4 regions of the Acinetobacter lanii genome follow, and region 1 is predicted to be linked to each of the others. Evidence: predicted binding sites of a transcription regulator. Region 1 holds the regulator's gene; each other region holds the start of a gene.
The links. Region 1 encodes PhoB, which activates phosphate uptake and scavenging genes when phosphate is short. Its sites were predicted from a motif close to TGTCATNAANCTGTCATAA; they were not measured.
Positions count from the first base shown of each region.

Region 2: G8D99_RS11600 (inorganic phosphate transporter) is a predicted target of PhoB. The motif match lies at 1,361-1,379, and genes of this name have one in related genera.
Region 3: G8D99_RS02900 (porin) is a predicted target of PhoB. The motif match lies at 1,283-1,301, and genes of this name have one in related genera.
Region 4: G8D99_RS08945 (porin) is a predicted target of PhoB. The motif match lies at 1,498-1,516, and genes of this name have one in related genera.

Region 1 covers NZ_CP049916.1:105,644-107,857, reverse strand. Annotated here, with positions in the region: gene G8D99_RS00500 (TetR/AcrR family transcriptional regulator) at 1-427, shown strand, start outside; gene phoB (phosphate regulon transcriptional regulator PhoB) at 689-1,399, shown strand; gene phoR (phosphate regulon sensor histidine kinase PhoR) at 1,434-2,214, shown strand, end outside.
Region 2 covers NZ_CP049916.1:2,569,335-2,571,548, reverse strand. Annotated here, with positions in the region: gene metH (methionine synthase) at 1-928, opposite strand, end outside; gene G8D99_RS11600 (inorganic phosphate transporter) at 1,427-2,214, shown strand, end outside.
Region 3 covers NZ_CP049916.1:620,993-623,206, reverse strand. Annotated here, with positions in the region: gene ygfZ (CAF17-like 4Fe-4S cluster assembly/insertion protein YgfZ) at 1-74, shown strand, start outside; gene G8D99_RS15615 (TPM domain-containing protein) at 308-1,084, shown strand; gene G8D99_RS02900 (porin) at 1,397-2,214, shown strand, end outside.
Region 4 covers NZ_CP049916.1:1,914,371-1,916,584, reverse strand. Annotated here, with positions in the region: gene G8D99_RS08950 (adenosylcobinamide-GDP ribazoletransferase) at 1-211, shown strand, start outside; gene G8D99_RS08945 (porin) at 315-1,406, opposite strand; gene G8D99_RS08940 (HIT family protein) at 1,800-2,213, opposite strand.

The sequences.
Region 1 (2,214 bases):
TTTCTTACAACTGATCGAGAAAATGCAGCAAACCTTGATGCAGTCCATCATGCAAGGTTCACCCGATCCGCTGCACATGATTGATAGTGGTCTAACGGGTTTTTTCAATATGCTGCATGATGATCCCCGCATGGCACGGATTATTTATATCGATGCCATGCTGGTTCAAGAACTGCATAACCATGCCACCATTCAAGAAACCATGGGGCAGTTTGACCGCATGATTCATGCCTTTGTGATGCTGATGATGCCGAAAACCCAATTGAGCGAAAAAGAGATTTCTCTGATTGCCACAGGGCTGAATGGCTATGTCACTCAAGTGGCGGTACGTTGGGTGATGGGTGGTTTTAAACTGCCGATTGAGGATGTCGTTCAAGCCTGCCGTACGGTGTTCTTGGCTTTACTTCGAGATTTAACCGATCAATAAATGGGGCGAAGCATGCCGGTTTAACTTTCTTGATACATAGGCTCCGTGTGTATTTCATTGAATTTAAATGATGCATTGGAATCATTTATTTCAGTAAAAAATTTTCGATAGATTTCCTTGGCTTATCGCTGAATTTGTCACAAATCATTGCGAAATGCAGGTTTCGTCCCATGATTGCAATGATACTGTCATAATTAATCTTTGTAATAAGCCTGTCATAAATATAAAACGGGAACACCGTTGTTCTAAGGATATTGCGTTGTGAAAGATGACTATATTTTAATCGTCGATGACGAGCTTCCGATTCGTGAAATGATCCATACCTCATTAGATATGGCAGGCTTCCAATGCCTTGAAGCTGAAGATGCCAAACAAGCGCATCAAATGATTGTCGATCAACGCCCTGCTTTAATCCTACTGGATTGGATGTTGCCCGGTGGCGTGAGTGGCGTTGACCTGTGTCGCCGTCTAAAGCGTGATGAAACTTTGTCAGAAATTCCAGTGATTATGCTGACTGCACGCGGTGAAGAAGACCATAAAGTGCAAGGTCTCGATGCCGGTGCCGATGACTACATGACCAAGCCTTTTTCTACCCGTGAATTGGTTTCTCGGATTAAAGCGGTATTGCGCCGCGCCAATGCCTTAAGTGGTGAAAAAACCATTGATGCCAATGGCTTGACCCTCGATCCTGTCAGTCAGCGGGTCAGCTTTAACCACAGTATTTTAGACATGGGACCAACGGAATATCGCTTGTTGGCATTCTTTATGACCCATCCTGAACGTGCCTATACCCGTGCGCAATTGCTTGATCAAGTCTGGGGCGGCAATGTCTATATTGAAGACCGAACCATCGATGTGCATATTCGTCGTTTGCGCAAAGTGCTAGAACCCTATGGTGCAGATCGTTATGTACAGACGGTACGCGGTACAGGTTATCGATTCTCTACCCGCGCAGACGTTGCTTTAGGTTAATATTCAGTTATTCGTTTAAGGTGAATTTCACTGTATGTATGAACCGTATCCCGTCCCTAAACTGGCGAATGAACATAAAAAATTTCGCTATAGCAGTTTATGGACCTTTGCCAAACAAGATTTACGTCTCTTGGCTTTTTTTATTGTCGTGGGCGGCTTGATTGGCTTCGGACTCGGTTATTTTTGGATCGGTATCGGGATTGCTTTTGCGCTGTTTTTTGCCATGCAACTGCGTTCACTGTATTTGGTCAATGATTGGATTTCCAATCGACCTTATGATGTTCCACCGAATTTAAATGGCATTTGGGGCGCCTTGCTGTTCAATGTCTATCGTGCACAACGTCAGGAACGCATTGTACAGTCGGAAATGGTCAGTTTAATTGATCGCACTCAGTCCTCCCTCATGGCGCTGTCTGAAGCGATCATCATGACCGATGATTTGCAACAGATCGACTGGTGGAATCCGGCCGCAGAACATTTATTTGGCATACAGGCACTGGATCGTGGTCGTAATATTTTGACTATTATTCGCCAACCGGACTTTGTTGAATATTTTAAAAATGTAGATCAAGCCCCTGATGGCATCAAGATTAAACTTGCCAGCGATGACAATACCTACGCACAAATTAAATTGACTCATTTTGGCAATGAAAGCTGTCTATTGGTCGCGCATGACATTACCCGTATGCGCAATTTAGAACAAATGCGTTCTGACTTTGTCGATAACATTTCCCATGAACTCCGTACCCCCTTAACGGTACTCAGTGGATATATTGAAACCTTTAAAGATCAAGAAGACATTAGCCCACGCTGGA
Region 2 (2,214 bases), 940 kb from region 1:
TACCACAACAACCACCGGTGATATTGATCAAACCACTTTCAGCAAACTCTTTTAAGAATGCTGCGGTTTGTTCAGGCGTTTCATCATAACCACCAAAGGCATTCGGTAATCCGGCATTTGGATGCGCTGACACAAACGTATTGGCAACATCAGACACGGTTTTGACGTGTGGACGCATGGCATCTGCACCCAAGGCACAGTTAAAGCCAATTGAGAGTAGGTCACCGTGACGCACTGAGTTCCAGAATGCTTCAGCGGTTTGACCAGTTAAAGTACGACCTGAAGCATCGGTAATGGTGCCTGAAATCATCAGCGGTAATTCATAGCCGATTTCGTTAAACACTTGCTTGACTGCAAAAATCGCCGCTTTACAGTTCAAGGTATCGAAAACCGTTTCGATCAGGAGAATATCTGCACCGCCTTCAATCAGGGCATGCGCAGCTTCAATATAGTTTTCTTTGAGTTCATCAAAGCTAATGTTACGAAAAGCGGGGTCATTCACATTTGGTGAAATCGAACAGGTACGAGACGTTGGCCCAAGCACACCTGCCACAAAACGTGGTTTTTCAGGGGTTGAATATTTTTCACAGGCTGCTTTGGCAATACGTGCTGCTTCACGGTTGATTTCCGTAACCAAATCTTCCATGTGGTAATCCGACATCGAAACACGGGTACCGTTAAAGCTGTTGGTTTCAATAATGTCAGCACCGGCATCGAGGTAAGCTTCATGAATGCCTTGAATAATCTGTGGTTGCGTCAATACCAAGAGGTCGTTATTGCCTTTAAGGTCAGATGCCCAGTCTGCGAAACGCTCACCACGATAATCCGCTTCTTCTAATTTGTGACGTTGGATCATGGTACCCATCGCACCATCAATGATCAGGATACGTTGGGAGAGAAGCTCTCTCAGGGTGTTCAATGTGGACATTCAAACTTTCTCAGCAGGAATTAAAACGTAAGTAATATTAGCAGAATTAATGACTTTTTTTTGCCAAGGTTCTTCAGAATGATACATAAGCAAGATATGAAAATTTGATAAGCAAATGTGAAAAATGCAAAAAATACAGCCACAGTATTTACAGCAAAGCTGATAAAAAATGAGCTAAAATGTATCAAAATTCAAATGGTCATTGGATTGTCATATTTCATATTCAAGATGTCATAAAGTGCGATTGAGTCACGTTTTTTTGTAATACTTTTCAACTTTTATTACAAAAATTGATCTAAATTTTAACTAAAATTGATATGTGAAAATGGAGTTTAAGCTTATGAAAAATATAAAAATATAAAACATATTAATGACACTGCTGTGCTTTATTAAGGCATAAAGCCAGATTAGTTGCTTTATAACACGGCTTCTTGTCATATAATTGTCACAATTTAATTGAACAATAAGGGGATATTCTCATCCTCTTTCTCTGTCTGCATGAATTCTAATCAAGCTCCTATTTCAGATTCAGCACAAGCGACGACTGAAACATCTTCGAATGTTCACGTACCTACACCGAAATTTTTTATGCCGGTGTTTTTGACGCTTATTATTTCTACACTTATCTATATTGGTTTTCAGGTTTCTGCAGATTTAGCTCACGTTCCCCCTTTAAGTTTATATTCACTCATCTTGCTGGGTACGGCACTGTTCATCGCTTTGGGCTTTGAATTTGTCAATGGTTTCCATGACACAGCCAATGCTGTGGCAACGGTGATCTATACCAATGCATTGTCTGCACCTGTGGCAGTGATGTGGGCAGGCTTTTGTAATTTCTTAGGGGTGATGGTTGCTAGTGGTGCTGTGGCATACGGCATTATTGCATTGCTTCCAGTTGAGTTGATTATGAATGTCGGCTCAGGTGCAGGCTTTGCCATGGTGTTTGCCATGCTCATTTCTGCCATTTTATGGAACTTGGGCACGTGGTTCTTGGGGATTCCAGCATCGAGTTCACACACGCTAATCGGTTCGATTTTGGGTGTGGGCATCATGAACTACCTGATGAATAAAGGTGGTGCAAGTGGTGTCGATATGGAGCAAGTGCTTAAAGTCGGTAAGGCGTTGTTGTTCTCGCCTTTAATCGGCTTTGTGTTTGCGGGTTTGGTGTTTTTGTTGGTGAAGAAAGTGTTCAAGAAACAACTTGAGCTGTTCCGTCCACCTGAAGGCAACAAACCACCACCACCGCTGATTCGTGCCATTTTGATCTTTACCTGTACCGGTGTGAG
Region 3 (2,214 bases), 520 kb from region 1:
CTTTAGAGAGTTTAGATGTGACTGTTTTGGCGTTGCCTGAAGCCTTAAATGGTGATGTGGCACGTCCTGTATAAGCCATAAATTTTTTTAAAAATATTGAAAGCCAAATAACAAAAGTTGTTTGGCTTTTATTTTTTTGCTGTCTAAAATTAATACATACTAAAAATAGACGATAAAAATGTCGAATCATTTTCCTTTACGTTTTTTCTTATTCAATTGCTTAATCCTCATGAGTTGCCTTATATCATCGAGCATTTATGCCGAATTCGATTCAGCGCTACTAGAAAAATTAAAAAAAGAAAATATTGTGGATTCTACACAAACCCTAAGCGCCAATGAAATTGAAAAACTAAAACTGCAAAATGAGCAACTTTACCAAGATGCGAATGTCGATTTTAAAATTTTGATGATTCCCTCTACTCAAGGAGAATCCATTGAGCAGTATGCCTTAGACGTATTCAACACCATCAAAATTGGCAATGAAAAGCTCGATAATGGTTTATTACTCATCATCGCTAAAGATGACCGGAAGATGCGCTTTGAAGTCGGTTATGGTTTGGAGGGTGATTTCACCGATATAGAGGCAGGACGTATTATTCGATACGATCTTGCCCCCTATTTTAAACAGAATCAATATTACGATGGAATTCAGACTGCGACAGATTCGGTATACAGTAGCGTTTCAAGTGTAAATAAAGACAACGATTTATCACACACACAAAATGAACTGCAATCGAATACAGATGTAGAACTTTCATTGGGCACAGTGATTTTGGTTCTGATCCTTTATGGTATCAGTGGCTTAATCCTTGCGACTCCCCTTTTACTGCTGTTCTTATATTTTAAAAACAGAAACAAAGCCAAAACGCCACTTCCTGAGATCGTGATGGGTACGGATGGTCAGCAATATATAAGAATCAAAAAAAACCGTGAGCGTCCGTTTGAGCCATATAGCGAAGCAAAAGACCACAGAGAGCAAAAATCATCTTCAAGTTCAACATTGAATCCTCACTCGACATCTTCCTCCACTAAACGTGATTCAGGCGGCAGTTCTGGCGGTGGCGGTGCTTCAGGCTCATGGTGATCTATGAAATGATTGAATAAATAACGCACGCATTTATAATATGTACTGCTTTCTTTTTAAACGAATAATCTTCAAATCTATTGTTTAAATATCCAACACCATATAAATAACTCATCTTCATCGATATTATTTTATCTGATTGATATTACGTGAAAAGCTTGTGTTTTATTTTCTTTTATGCCTTATAAAATTTGTTTAATAAAACAGCTTAATCTCAAATTTGGATAATAAAATTAAAATTAATCACTTTGTAATATATACATAATATGAAATCCTGCGCGCCTATTTTCAATACCTATATGAGTTTTATCGGTGAAATCTAAAATCACTCTCTCTTTGATTTCAGCACTTTTAGCAAGTCCAGCTTTTGCAATGCCACAGCCTTATGGCAAAATCGATTTATCCGTTGATTATATGCCTCGCGACAACCATCTAAACAAAGATGATCATCATGTCCAATTCAATTCGAATAACACGCTGTTCGGGATTAAAGGTGAAGAAAAACTCAATCAACGTTTCAGTGTAATGTACCAATCCGAATGGACCTTTATTTTAAAAAGAAATGGCAATGAAACCTTTACACCACGTAACCAATTAATTGGTATTCAAGACAAACAACTGGGTACATTAAAATACGGCAAGAACGATACCCCTTTAAAACAGTTAGGGGTTATTGTCGACTCATATAACCATGCGGTTGAGAACAATGCCGATATGCAAGGCATTATGGGCGGTGAAAACCGGATTGATAATACCCTGACCTATGAGTCCCCTGCTTTTAAAGTCGCTGATGCCAAAATCAATGCCACACTGATGTTACCGATTGGGCCGAGCGATCATATTGAAAAATCGAAGGGCGGTGCGAAAGTTGCTGGCAAGGATATTGGTCGAACTTTTTCAGGTTCTATCATCTATAAAGCCCCTGTTGTCACTGCAGGCTTAGCTTATGACTATGCAATACCGACCAATTTCTTACGTAAAGGCTATATCACTGCCATCGATACAGAAACCAGTACCTCAGGTGCTTTTGCCGCTGCCAACACCATTCGTGCCATTGCTAAAGTGGATTTAGACAATGGTTTAAGTCTGCGTGGCTTATACCAAAATGCTGAGGTCAATCAAGAGAAAGG
Region 4 (2,214 bases), 1.6 Mb from region 1:
CAGTATCATGATCATTGCCGGCTTGCTGATGTGTCTGATCTTTTCTTGGGTTGGTATATTCACGGCGATGATCGCTATGTTCAGCTTAGTCTATTTAAGGCATAAATTTATTCAGCGTATTGGTGGGATTACAGGGGATACGGTAGGCGCCAGTATCGAGATCATAGAAGCGGTATCGATTTTTTCATTTGCCTGTGTATTGTTTTATTAAGTTAATTCCAGTTTTGTCCGTATAAAAATATAAAACACGCCGTAGCGTGTTTTTTTTATAGGGTTTAAATAAAAATTTAATCACGAAACGCTGAATCAGTTCTTTAGAAGTCGTATCGGAAACCCAGTGAAAGCGCTGTGGCATTTTCACCCATCGCTGCTAGCACAGGAGAGGCTGCATTGGCGTTGGCGCGACCCTCTCGCCAAGGTGCAAGGTTGGCATTTTCGTCATTCAAGACGGTTGCGACATTACCATATACCCGAAATTGTGGGTCAAGTTTATGTTCCAAGCCCAAAGCAATCATGCTTGAGTTGCTGTCCTCGGCATCGACATCTCGGTAAAAGTATTCACCACGTAGCAAGGTTTTTGGGGTGAATTTATATTCACCGGCTAAACCAAAAATCTGAGCATCAGCATTGCTTGCGGTGTTTTCATCATATTGAGAATACTGGTATAAAGCACCAAGATTTAGTGCATCAGTGATTTTATAAGCGCCTGCCACACGGTAAGAATCACGGGCGGTGGTCGGTGAAGAATTTGATGCATTTTCTTCAAATTTTTGATAGGCCGCTGCCAAATCATAACGGTCTTTTTTATAGGTAATGGCTGCATCATAGGCTTTGGTGTCACTGACTTCATCACCATTGGGTTGTTGAGCCACTTGCACGCCATTTTGCATTGAGATGCCGGCTAAAACATTAAAGCCACCGCCAAATTTTGGTGATTTATATTCCACCGTATTGTCGTTACGTTCATCAAATCTTAAACTGCCTGCACGGGTCAAGTTACGCATGTCACCGACCATATCGCCAAAGAAATTGACCGGACTACGTGCAATTTTAAAGGGGCCATCAAAACGTCCGACACGCAGTTGACCATATTGCTCACTGCTGATCCCGGCAAAAGTATCACGTGTCGCAAAAGTATTGGCTTTGGCATCATTGGTGCCTGTGGCAAAATTAATTTCTTGTTCGATTTGTGCAAAAGCCGTCATGCCATTTTCAAGTTTGTGGTCGACTTTGAAACCAATGCGTGACGCATCTGAGGTGACTGTGAACACGTTATAGTCTTTGCCATCATCTAAATAGTCGAGCGAAATATTTGCGCGACCGTAAATTTTAACGTCTGCAGCATGGCTTAAGACCGATGTCATGCAAATTGCCCCAATGGTAAATACACAGACTGTTTTATTCATTTTTGCTCCAACAACGCCTTATATTTGGTTTTGACTCAATACCTTACACAGATTGTGAAGATATATTGGTTGGACTCAGTATTGGATATAGATAAGTCAGTTTAATGAAGCTTATCTTGCAAAATGATGAAGATTTGATTGAAGAAATATGACAAGGTCTAGGTCTGGATGTAGAAATGGACTTTATTAGAATCACAAAAGAGTGCAATGACTGAATGGGTTTAAAGAACCACTGTCAATAATGCTGATGAAAAGTTGCAGCGTATTTAGGCTCATTCAAGCACTAAAATATCAATGGGTTCATTAAAAATAGGGCATAAAAAATGAGGCACTGGGCCTCATTTCTTTACTTATTTTATATGCTTGAAATGACAATAAATGAATGACTATGATTTAAAGCGCCGCTTTAATTTTTTCCGCAAGTGCTTTAATTTTTTCTTGATCACCCATGGTTAAGGCGTGTTTGCCTAACTCATGTACAGAGCTTGGAATTAAATGAAAGTGAACATGCGGTACCGTTTGACCCGCTGAAGCACCCGACAATTGCATCAACACAATGCCTTTGGCATCCAAGGATTTTTCAATGGCTTTTGCCACTTTTTGTACAATTTGAATGGTATAGGCTGCAGCGTCAGGCGCCAAATCTAACAAGGTCACCGCAGGTGATTTCGGAATCACAAGGGTATGGCCATCAGCTTGAGGCATGATGTCCATAAAAGCCAAGACTTGATCATCTTCATAGACTTTAATTGCAGGAAGTTCACCACGTAAAATTCGTGCAAAAATGTTTTGATCATCGTAAGTCATT